Algoriphagus machipongonensis: one gene and its partners. The protein of the gene in region 3 interacts with the protein of the main gene of each other region in a pairwise test. Links are inferred from orthologs where the notes say so. Each region holds a gene or a part of one and is shown on either strand. Other genes may lie near its edges.

What was found.
Region 1: the proteins of ALPR1_RS12715 (region 3) and dnaE interact in binary tests that used the Escherichia coli proteins (3 or more experiments, as listed by UniProt). The link is inferred for Algoriphagus machipongonensis from one-to-one orthologs.
Region 2: the proteins of ALPR1_RS12715 (region 3) and ALPR1_RS06300 interact in binary tests that used the Escherichia coli proteins (3 or more experiments, as listed by UniProt). The link is inferred for Algoriphagus machipongonensis from one-to-one orthologs.

What each region holds. Positions count from the first base shown.
Region 1 is NZ_CM001023.1:1,039,263-1,044,211, reverse strand. Bases 43-4,920 are described here. They hold dnaE (DNA polymerase III subunit alpha), read left to right. Parts: upstream 43-433; coding sequence 434-4,720; downstream 4,721-4,920. Other genes in these bases: trxA (thioredoxin), read left to right, coding at 4,831-4,920; rsmG (16S rRNA (guanine(527)-N(7))-methyltransferase RsmG), read left to right, coding at 43-147. Also shown: more of rsmG, read left to right, coding at 1-42; more of trxA, read left to right, coding at 4,921-4,949. UniProt on the Escherichia coli protein: DNA polymerase III is a complex, multichain enzyme responsible for most of the replicative synthesis in bacteria. This DNA polymerase also exhibits 3' to 5' exonuclease activity. The alpha chain is the DNA polymerase catalytic subunit.
Region 2 is NZ_CM001023.1:1,460,067-1,463,066, reverse strand. What follows is about bases 30-2,958. They hold ALPR1_RS06300 (cytochrome c oxidase subunit I), read right to left. Parts: upstream 2,473-2,958; coding sequence 586-2,472; downstream 30-585. Other genes in these bases: ALPR1_RS06295 (cytochrome c oxidase subunit II), read right to left, coding at 2,487-2,958; ALPR1_RS06305 (COX15/CtaA family protein), read right to left, coding at 30-602. In the rest of the region: more of ALPR1_RS06305, read right to left, coding at 1-29; more of ALPR1_RS06295, read right to left, coding at 2,959-3,000. UniProt on the Escherichia coli protein: Cytochrome bo(3) ubiquinol oxidase is the terminal enzyme in the aerobic respiratory chain of E.coli that predominates when cells are grown at high aeration.
Region 3 is NZ_CM001023.1:3,044,676-3,047,719, forward strand. What follows is about bases 61-3,033. They hold ALPR1_RS12715 (methionine aminotransferase), read right to left. Parts: upstream 2,137-3,033; coding sequence 985-2,136; downstream 61-984. Other genes in these bases: ALPR1_RS12705 (arginine decarboxylase), read right to left, coding at 61-293; ALPR1_RS12710 (hypothetical protein), read right to left, coding at 421-855; ALPR1_RS12720 (arginase), read left to right, coding at 2,321-3,033. Outside these bases: more of ALPR1_RS12705, read right to left, coding at 1-60; more of ALPR1_RS12720, read left to right, coding at 3,034-3,044. UniProt on the Escherichia coli protein: Shows aminotransferase activity with methionine and histidine as substrates, and to a lesser extent also with phenylalanine.

The sequences.
Region 1 (4,949 bases), 2.0 Mb from region 3 along the record:
ATTCTTTATTTAAAAGGTGGTGAAGTTGATGAGGAGATGGAAGAATTAGGTAAATCCTATGTGGTTTACCATTTGGAGGACTATTTCAAGGAGGAGTTTTTTGAAACCAAAAAAGTGGTTTACATGCCCTGGGAGGATAAGAGGTAGTAAAGGTTTTAAATGTTTGAAGTATGTATTTCTGATGTAAAGCGATAAGATGAAAGTCAGAAATTCAAATGAATTTTTTTTAGATTTTTGGTGTGAGAAATCGAAAATTGACTATTACTATTTTTTCAATTTCTAAATTTTTTGCCGAGATTATTCAGTAATAGCTTTATCCGTTCAATCAGGGATTACTTGTAATTATTTTTTTTATTTCCCGACAATTAGCTCCGCTACTCTTGCCTCATTTCAGAGATTAGCGCTAATTTGAAGTCTCAATTCCCAAAGCTGTATGTATTTAATTTTTGATACCGAAACCACCGGATTACCCCGCGATTACAATGCCCCCATGTCAGATGTGGATAACTGGCCACGACTGGTCCAGCTTGCCTGGCAATTGCATGATGAGAAGGGAAATCTGATTTCGAATCATAATTACATTATCCGTCCAGAAGGTTTTACCATCCCCTATAATGCGGAGAAAGTCCATGGAATCTCTACCAAAAGAGCCTTAAAAGAAGGACATGACCTAAAGCAAATACTTGGGATTTTTGAAGGAGATGTAAAAAAGACCAAATATCTGGTGGGTCACAATGTCGAGTTCGACATCAACGTGGTCGGTTCGGAGTACCTGCGAGCAGAGGCTACCATGCCCCTTACCGCCGATCAACTAGACACCAAAGACATATCCACTGAATTCTGTGCTATCCCTGGTGGTAGAGGGGGAAAATTCAAATGGCCTACGCTGACTGAGTTACACCAAAAACTTTTTGGTAAAGGCTTTGGAGATGCTCACGATGCAGCCTATGATGTAGATGCTACAGCACGCTGTTTCTTTGGTTTGATCACTCAGGGTGTACAAGCTCCTGAAGAAGGGATTGCAATTTCTGAAGTGATCTATGAGGCTCCGAAGCTTGATGAAGCCAATTTTGCACAGGCAAAAGATACTCAAAAAGCTGCAGCCAAAGATGTATTGAAACAGGCAGGAAAAGCAGACATTTCAGACCTGACTGATATTCCTTTTACGCACCTACACGTCCATAGTCAATACTCCGTCCTACAAGCTACCTCAGAGATTCCTGCTATGGTAGCGAAGGCTAAAGAAATGGGGATGCCTGCAATCGCCATGACTGACCATGGCAATATGATGGCAGCCTTTCATTTTGTAAAAGAGGCACTATCCAACGATATCAAACCTATTCTCGGTTGTGAATTTAACCTTTGCCGGGACAGAAAAAATAAATCAAGCAAAGACGATGGTTATCAAACTGTATTAATCGCTAAAAACAAAGCCGGATATCATAACCTGGCTAAACTGGCTTCCTATGCCAATATCGAAGGATTCTATTATCTACCTCGAATTGATAAGGAGGTCCTTCAGCAATACAAAGGAGACCTCATCGCAACGACTGGTGGGCTATGGGGTGAAATTCCGTTTTTGATCCTGAATGTAGGGGAAACACAAGCGGAAGAAGCCTTTTTGTGGTGGAAAGAACAATTTGGAGAAGATTTCTATGTAGAACTTTGTAGGCATGGGATACCCGAGGAGGAAAAGGTAAACGAGGTGCTTTTGGAGTTTGCTAAAAAGCATGACGTTAAATACTTCGCCGCAAATAATTCCTACTATACAAATAAAGCGGATGCAAAGGCCCACGATATTTTACTTTGTGTTAAGGATGGGGAACTGGTAGAAAAACCAAAGAAATACATCGGTAAAAGAGGACGGGAATTCCGGTATGGCTTCCCAAATGATGAGTATTACATCAAAAGCCCTGAGGAGATGAAGAAGCTCTTTGCTGATTTACCCGAGGCTATTGAATGCACCGCAGAGATTACGGATAAAATCGAACCCTATAAACTAGCTCGCGAAGTTTTACTTCCTGCCTTTGATATTCCTGATGAATTCAAGCATCCTGAAGATGAAGTGGACGGTGGAAAACGGGGTGAAAATGCCTTTTTACGACACCTAACCTATGAAGGGGCAAAAAAACGATACGAGGAAATCACTCCGGAGATTGAGGAGCGCCTGGATTTTGAGTTAAAAACGATTGAAAACACCGGGTATCCAGGATACTTCTTGATTGTGCAGGATTTCATTGTAGAAGCAAGAAAGCTTGGGGTTTCTGTGGGACCGGGACGTGGATCTGCAGCAGGATCCGCAGTTGCCTATTGCACAGGCATTACTAATATTGACCCGATCGCTTACAACCTACTTTTTGAGAGATTCCTAAACCCAGATCGAGTTTCACTACCCGATATTGATATTGACTTTGATGATCATGGCCGACAAAAAGTGATTGACTATGTAATCAAAAAATATGGAGCAAATCAGGTAGCCCAAATCATCACTTATGGTACCATGGCTGCAAAATCTGCTATCCGTGATACTGCTAGAGTATTGAATCTACCTTTAGCAGATGCCGGAAGGCTAGCCAATTTGGTGCCTGACATTAAACTGAAAGCTTTATTTGGACTGGCGGGAAACAGAGCTGCACTTTCTGATAAATTAAAAGGTCAAGGTGAACTCATTGCCAAAGCTGATGAACTGATCCGAATTTCAAAAGGGCAGGATGAATCGGCTAAAACAATCAATCAGGCCACCATGCTTGAAGGTTCGGTCAGAAACCTGGGGATTCACGCTTGTGGGGTTATTATCACACCCGATGACATTACCAATTTTGTTCCGGTAGCTCTGGCAAAGGATTCTGACATGGTCTGCACTCAGTTTGATAACTCTGTGGTAGAATCGGCCGGACTCCTTAAAATGGACTTCTTGGGACTCAAAACCTTAACCTTGATTAAGGATGCTGTCAAAATTGTCAAGGAAAGGCATGGCATCGAATTAGATCCGGAAAAATTCCCGATCGATGATGTAAAGACTTATGAGCTATTCCAGCGAGGTGAGACGGTAGGAATCTTCCAATATGAATCTGCCGGAATGCAGAAGTACATGCGTGAGCTCAAACCGACTGTATTTGCCGATTTGATTGCTATGAACGCCTTGTATCGTCCAGGTCCATTGGAATACATCCCAAGCTTTATTAGAAGGAAGCATGGTGAGGAGCCCATTACCTATGATCTGGATGACATGGAGGAGTACCTCAATGAAACCTATGGGATTACGGTCTACCAGGAGCAAGTGATGTTACTTTCTCAGAAACTTGCTGGATTCACAAAGGGTGAGGCGGATGTATTGCGTAAGGCAATGGGTAAGAAGCTGAAGGATGTCTTGGACAAAATGAAGCCTAAATTTGTCAACCAAGCGGCAGAAAAAGGCCATGATAAATCCAAACTTGAAAAGATTTGGAAAGACTGGGAAGCATTTGCCTCTTACGCCTTCAACAAATCACACTCTACTTGTTATGCTTGGGTAGCTTACCAAACGGCCTATTTAAAGGCTCATTATCCTGCCGAATACCTGGCTTCGGTTTTGAGTAATAACATGAATGATATTTCGCAAGTAACCTTCTTTATGGAGGAATGCAAGCGATCTGGAATTCCTGTTTTAGGCCCGGATGTCAATGAATCCAAAAACGGATTTACGGTAAACGCTGAAGGAGAAATCCGATTTGGGATGGCAGCAATCAAAGGTGCAGGCTCAGCTGCTGTAGATGAAATCATCAAGGAAAGAGAGGAGAATGGTCCGTTTAAAAATCTTTTTGATTTTGCGAAGCGTGTCAACTCTAAAGCTCTTAACAAAAAGACCATGGAGGCACTAGCAATGGCAGGGGGCTTTGACTGCTTCCCTGAGCACCATAGACGCCAATACCTTGAAGCAGCGGATGGAGACCTGACTTTGATAGAAAAAGCAACGAAATACGCTCAAAAAGTACAACAAGAAGAAGAAAGTGCTCAAGTTAGTTTATTTGGAGGAAGCAGCGGAAGTATGGATATTCCTTTGCCTTCAGTGGCACCGATGGAGCCCTTCTCCCAACTACAGCAATTGAACATTGAAAAAGAAGTGGTGGGGCTTTATATCTCAGGACACCCACTGGATCAATATAGGTTAGAGATTGAATCATTTACAAATGCGAATCTTCCAGATCTAAATGATATTGACAGCTTTAAAAACAAGAAAGAAATCAAGCTAGCCGGATCTGTAAGTAGTTTTGCTCATAGAACTACCAAAAACGGGAAACCTTTTGGTACGCTAACGATGGAAGACTACCATGGTGGATTTACTTTTTTCTTGTTTGGTGAAGATTATGTGAAGTTCAAGGAGTATTTCATGACTGGATGGTTCCTTTTCATTACTGGTAGGATTGAACCAAAAAAATGGGCAGAGAATGAGCTGGAGTTTAAAATCAGTAATATCATGCTACTCAGCGAAGTACGTGGTAAAATGGTTAAGGGAATGCGGATTAATATCGATTTGGATGATTTAACTCTTGACTTGATGGAAAAATTAGAATCCATTACAGAGAAGTACAAAGGCGATGCAAAACTTTATTTTGATGTCATTGATAGAAAGGAAAATATTGCCTTAGAACTATTCTCTAAACGCTTCTCCATAGATCCAAGCGCAGATATGATCAAAGAGCTGAAAGAGATTCCAGAGGTGATTTATAAAATTGTCTAATCAGTTTTCATTTATTCTATCAATGAGTCATAGATAAAAAAATTAAATCCCTCGGAACTTATTGCCCATCAATACGCTTTAGCTCATATATTTGGCAAAAATTAAGCAAAATTAAAACTAAACATACAATGGGAAAATCAATTGAAATCACAGATGCAAACTTTGAGGAAATCATCAAATCAGACCAACCGATTTTGGTTGACTTCTGGGCTGAATGGTGTGGACCTTG
Region 2 (3,000 bases), 1.6 Mb from region 3 along the record:
CTTCCCGACCGGTGATACAAGTATATCATGACGCCTACCTGAAGTATGGCTAACATCATATGAAATGTAATCATCCAATGAAGTAAATTGGTAGAAACGACTAGAGAACCTATCCATCCCTGAAACAGCACTAAAACTAAGGAGCCAATAGCAAGTATTGGAATCCAGCGATCCAGCTTCCATAATGGGAATGATTTCCATACTGTCAGTATGATAAAGAAACCTATAATTACTCCCACTAGTCTGTTTAGATATTCAATCCAGGTCTTAACCGGATTAAATTCTTCTTCTATCAGAATGGATTTATCGTTGGCAATGGCATCAGCCATTTCATCGAATCCAAGTTTTTCAAGGGTAGCCACAAACCGATTGTTTTTGGCAATTCTCTTTTGGAGATATATTTCCTGATAATTTTCCGGAAGTTGGTCAACACTTGTTGGTGGGACTACACTTCCAAAACATTTTGGCCAATCGGGACAGCCCATTCCAGATCCTGTAGATCTGACTATCCCTCCTACCAAAATCAGGAAATAAACAGCTATCACAGTTAGAAAACTAATCTTGCGAAAGCTGCTTATTTTATTTTCAGTGCTTTGACTCATTTGCAACCAAAACCTCTTCCTCATCCTTCATGATTTCCATTTCAAGCTTAACCTGCTCTTGCTCATGAGGCAAGTTGGATTCTGGGGTAGCGGAAAGAGGTACAGTCTGAGGAATAAAATCTTCTTCAGCTCCAGGCTTAGAATAATCGTAAGGCCATCTGTAAACTGCAGGGATTTCTCCAGGCCAGTTACCGTGTCCAGGATGCAATGGAGTAGTCCATTCCAATGTATTAGATCTCCATGGGTTCAAGCTAGCTTTACGCCCTTTGAACATGCTGTAGAAGAAGTTGAACAAGAAGATAAACTGAGCTCCAAATGTGATAATGGCAGCAACAGAAACAAACATGTTCAAATCAGTATACATATTCGCAAATTCAAAGTTTGTCCAAGAGTAATATCTTCTTGGGAAACCTGCGATTCCAATGTAGTGCATTGGGAAGAATACCATATAAACCCCAACGAATGTTAACCAGAAGTGAATGTAGCCTAACTTGGCGTCCATCATTTTTCCGAACATTTTTGGGAACCAGTGGTAGATACCAGCAATCATTCCGAAGAAAGAAGCTGACCCCATCACCAAGTGGAAGTGAGCTACTACGAAATACGTATCGTGAAGCTGAATATCAATAGCAGAGTTACCAAGGAAAATACCTGTCAAACCACCAGAGATAAAGAAGGAAACCAAACCAATGGAGAACAACATCGCAGGTGTGAAGATCAAGTTACCTTTCCACAAAGTGGTCAAGTAGTTAAATACTTTCACCGCTGATGGAACTGCAATAATCAATGTTAAGAACATGAAGATTGATCCAAGGAAAGGATTCATACCAGACACAAACATATGGTGAGCCCATACAATAAATGCCAAAATCGTAATTCCCAACATTGAAATAATCATCGCCTTATATCCAAAAATTGGTTTTCTGGAATTGGTAGCAATAACTTCAGAAGTAATACCTAGTGCTGGAAGAAGTACGATATATACTTCAGGGTGACCCAAGAACCAGAATAAGTGTTGGTATAGTACTGGGCTACCTCCAGTGTTTGGAAGAGCCTCTCCATTGATATAGATATCAGATAAATAAAAGGATGTACCAAAGCTTCTATCAAATACAAGAAGTAATGCAGCAGCTACCAATACTGGGAAAGAAAGCAAACCGATTACAGCTGTTAAGAAAAACGCCCAAATGGTCAATGGAAGTCTAGAGAAAGACATCCCTTTCGTTCTTAAATTGATAACGGTAGAGATATAGTTAATTCCACCAAGTAAGGAAGAAGCAATAAACAAAGTCATCGCAACTAACCAAAGGGTCATACCTAAACCTGAACCAGGAATTGCTTGCTCAAGAGCAGAAAGAGGTGGGTACACTACCCATCCACCACCGGCTGGACCAGTTGGTATAAATAGAGAGATAAACATGATCACACCGGATGCAAAGAAGAACCAGTAGGACAACATGTTCATAAATCCAGATGCCATATCTCGGGCACCAATTTGTAATGGAATCAAGAAATTGGAGAACGTTCCACTAAGACCTGCTGTCAATACAAAGAATACCATAATGGTACCGTGCATTGTCACTAAAGCCAGGTAAAAGTTAGGGTCCAATTTACCTGCATCGTCTAACCATCCGCCCAAAAGAGGTCGAAGGAATTCTAAACTCATGTCAGGGAAACCAAGTTGTAATCTGAACAAGATAGAAAGGAAACCTCCAATCAAAGCCCAGAAAATACCAGTTACCAAGAACTGCTTACCAATCATTTTATGATCAGTAGTAAATAAATATGTTGTCACAAAATTACCATGATGCTCGTGATCGTGATGATCGTGAGCGTCTGTATCATGATTGGTGATAGATGCTGTTGACATAATCTCTAATTTTGTTAATTTCCTTCGCTTAATTGAACTTCTGCTACCTCTTTCACTTCAGGTTGATATCCTTCTGCCAATGCAGGGTCCATTTGAATGAAAGTCTGTTGCTCTGCAAACCATTTCTGGTATTCAGCAGGCTCTACTACTTCGATGATTTTTCTCATGGAGAAGTGACCACGACCACAGATTTCTGTACAGGCGATCTCGTATTGGAATTCAGGATTTCCTGTTTCTTCACGCATTTCTGCGGTAGTTTTTGTAGGAACAAACCAGAATCTAGATGGCATACCTGGAACCGCATCCATTTTCAATCTCATATGAGGAGCGAAAACAGAGTGCAATACATCTCTTGCTCTAATCTTGAATAAAACTGGCTCACCTTTAGGGATAACTACTACCGGAGATGGGAAATCATCTACTGCATTCTTATCAGTAAAATCTACTCCATGACCATTGGTAGCGGTAATCAATCGGTAATCATAATCTCCTAAGACATTATCTTTACCAGGGTATCTTACATCCCAC
Region 3 (3,044 bases):
TCGTTCTTCAAAGCCTCATCTAGGACAAAGCTAAAATGGGAGGATTTAGTGCAATAGCAATAGGTATATTTTCCTTGATAATCGTGGGCTTGGATTGCATTATTGAAATAGGTCTTCGCCTTTTGAATATTTTCTGAAATCTTTGGCAGATAAGTGAGCTTAAGTGGGGTACCATATTCCTCTATGATCTCCATCATATTCACACCATTAAAAAATAATTCATTGTTTTCAACGTGAAATTCTTTGGTAGGAAAATCAAAAGTTTGTTGAATAAGATCAATGTATCTGTTCATTTTAAACTTGGTTATGTGTGGTATTATGGATACAAAAATTGTTCTTTCTCTGATGATATCAAATGAAAAAAGGACAAATCCAAGTGGAAATGCCCTAATCACCTTATAAAGAAAACTTTTAGCTCAGTTAATCAACTAATAATGAGCGATGTAAAAGGCTCTGTTCTGATCTAAATCTCAATTGATTTTCTATCACCTCTTTAAGTACCCCTTTAAATTTCACTTCTTTTTGCAACAAAAGAACCACTTGGGTAAAAAACCGGTCTACTTCCTCTTGATCAACAACTTGGTAGGTGAAGAAAATTGATTTTTCTTGAATTGAATATCTTAATTCCAAAGAGTTAGGTTTGCCCAAACCTATCAAGCCTCTAAATAATGGGAATAGTTTTTCGCCTCCACTTTCCAATTGAAACATGCCTTGCATTATCTCACCAGAATTATTACAAAAGAATTTCACCAAATCATTCTGGCTAATTACTTCTTGAAAAATCTTAGAATAGTTCTTTTCAGTAGAAACTACTTCATTATTCAAAGATGAAAACTGATAAGATAAAGCGCTCATTTTTTCTGAGTTTATGTATATGATGCTTCAAATTTAAAATCAATATCTCACTTTTCCTATATTCCCTATTCTTTTTATAGGGTATTAATCAGAAAAAAGTTTTAACTGATTGTTTTTCAGTATTTTAATTTAAAATAAATTTGAAGAATTAAGCTTATCTAAGGCTTCCAGTAATTCAGAATCAGACTTAGCAAAACAAAAACGTAAAATCTTATGATCTTCTTTTTGATTAAAAAACACTGAAATCGGAATACATGCCACCCCTACTTCTTTACACATCTTAACAGACAGTTCATAATCTGAAATTGATGAAAGATGTTTATATGAGACCAGTTGGAAAAAACTTCCCTGAGATGGAGTAAACTTAAAATCAGTTTCTGAAAGTCCAGAACAAAACAAGTCCCTTTTCTTTTGGTAAAACCCTGGCAGGTCTAGATACTTTCTTTCATCTTTCAAGTATTCAGCCAAAGCAAATTGTAAAGGTGTAGCAGTGCTGAAAGTTACGAACTGATGAACTTTCCTGAACTCAATAGAAAGTGGCTTTGGAGCGAGGCAATATCCAATCTTCCAACCCGTAACATGAAAGGTCTTCCCAAATGAGCCGCAAATAAATGTTCGTTCTTTTAAAACTGGGTGGCACATCAAAGAAAGGTGCTTTCTTCCATCAAAAATAATGTGTTCATAGACTTCATCACTGATGATGAAAATATTCTTATCCCGAACTAAGCCTGCTAGGGTATCTAAATCTTGCTTTGTCCAAACATAACCACTTGGATTATGGGGATTATTGACCATTATCACCCGAGTTTTTTCAGTTATGGCATCCTTCACTCGATCCCAATCCACTGAAAATTCAGGTATATTGAGGGGAACAAATACAGCAACCCCTCCTGAAAGCTTAACAGCCGGGGCATAGGAATCATAGGCTGGCTCTAGCAAAATCACCTCATCACCAGGTTGAACCACTGCCGAGACTGCTGAAAAAAGCGCATCTGTTGCTCCAGAAACTATGGTTACTTCAGATTCAGAGTTATAGTCTACCTGATATAAACTCTTGGTTTTCTCGCTTAAAATTTCTCTCAATTCAGGAATCCCTGTCATGGGAGCGTATTGATTCTTTCCTTCCTTCATAAAGCGCGTAACCAAATCCACCAAGTAAGGGTCACAATCAAACCCTGGAAATCCCTGCGAGAGGTTAATAGCCTTTGATTCATTGGCCAATTGAGACATGACGGTGAATATGGTTGTTCCTACATCAGGAAGTTTCGAAGGCAGGTTCATAAAAGAGTTTTAATTTTTTTAGGAGATACAATATCGGAAATCTTAATCTTTCTAATTGAGGCCCCATAAAATGAAATGCATATCATTTTAAATAAAAGCATCCTGTTTAATCAAGACGATTTTCAAGCAAAATTGCTAGTTTTGCAGACCTCAAAAGACCCAATATAACTAAAACAAAACTTGCATGAGAGATATAAGATTAGTGGAAGTCAGGTCTGAAATTGCTGCTGGCACTCGTGGTGCGAGCCTAGGCATTGATGCACTCAAAGTGGCAAGCTTGGATAAGAAGTCAGATTTCTTCACTCAATTTGACCCGATCAATGTTCCTGATGCAAATAATTACCTCTGGAAAGGAAACAAGTTTCCACATGCTAAATACATCGATGGTGTCTACCAGGTTTTGAAAAATGTCTATAGCACTATTGAGTCTCTAAGGATGGAGAAAAAGTTTCCAATTGTCCTTGCAGGTGATCATAGTACCGCTGCAGGAACAATAATGGGTATTAAAGCCGCAGATCCAAAAAAGAGATTAGGGGTAATTTGGATTGATGCACATGCGGATTTACACACGCCTTTTACCACTCCTTCGGGGAATATGCATGGGATGCCGCTAGCCATGTGTGGAAGAACTGATAATATCGATTGTCAGGTAAATTCCCCAGATGAGGATACATTGATTTATTGGGAAAAAATCAAAAACATTGGAGGAGAATTCCCAAAAATTGACCTACAAGACATCGTATTTATTACGGTAAGGGATACGGAAGAACCTGAAAATCACTTGATGAAAGAATATGGCATCAGAAATTTCAGCACGAAAGAGGTGAGAGAAAAAGGAGTCAAGGCGATCGCTACCCAAGCTTTGGAGCAATTGAAAGATTGTGATCAGGTTTACATCTCTTTTGATG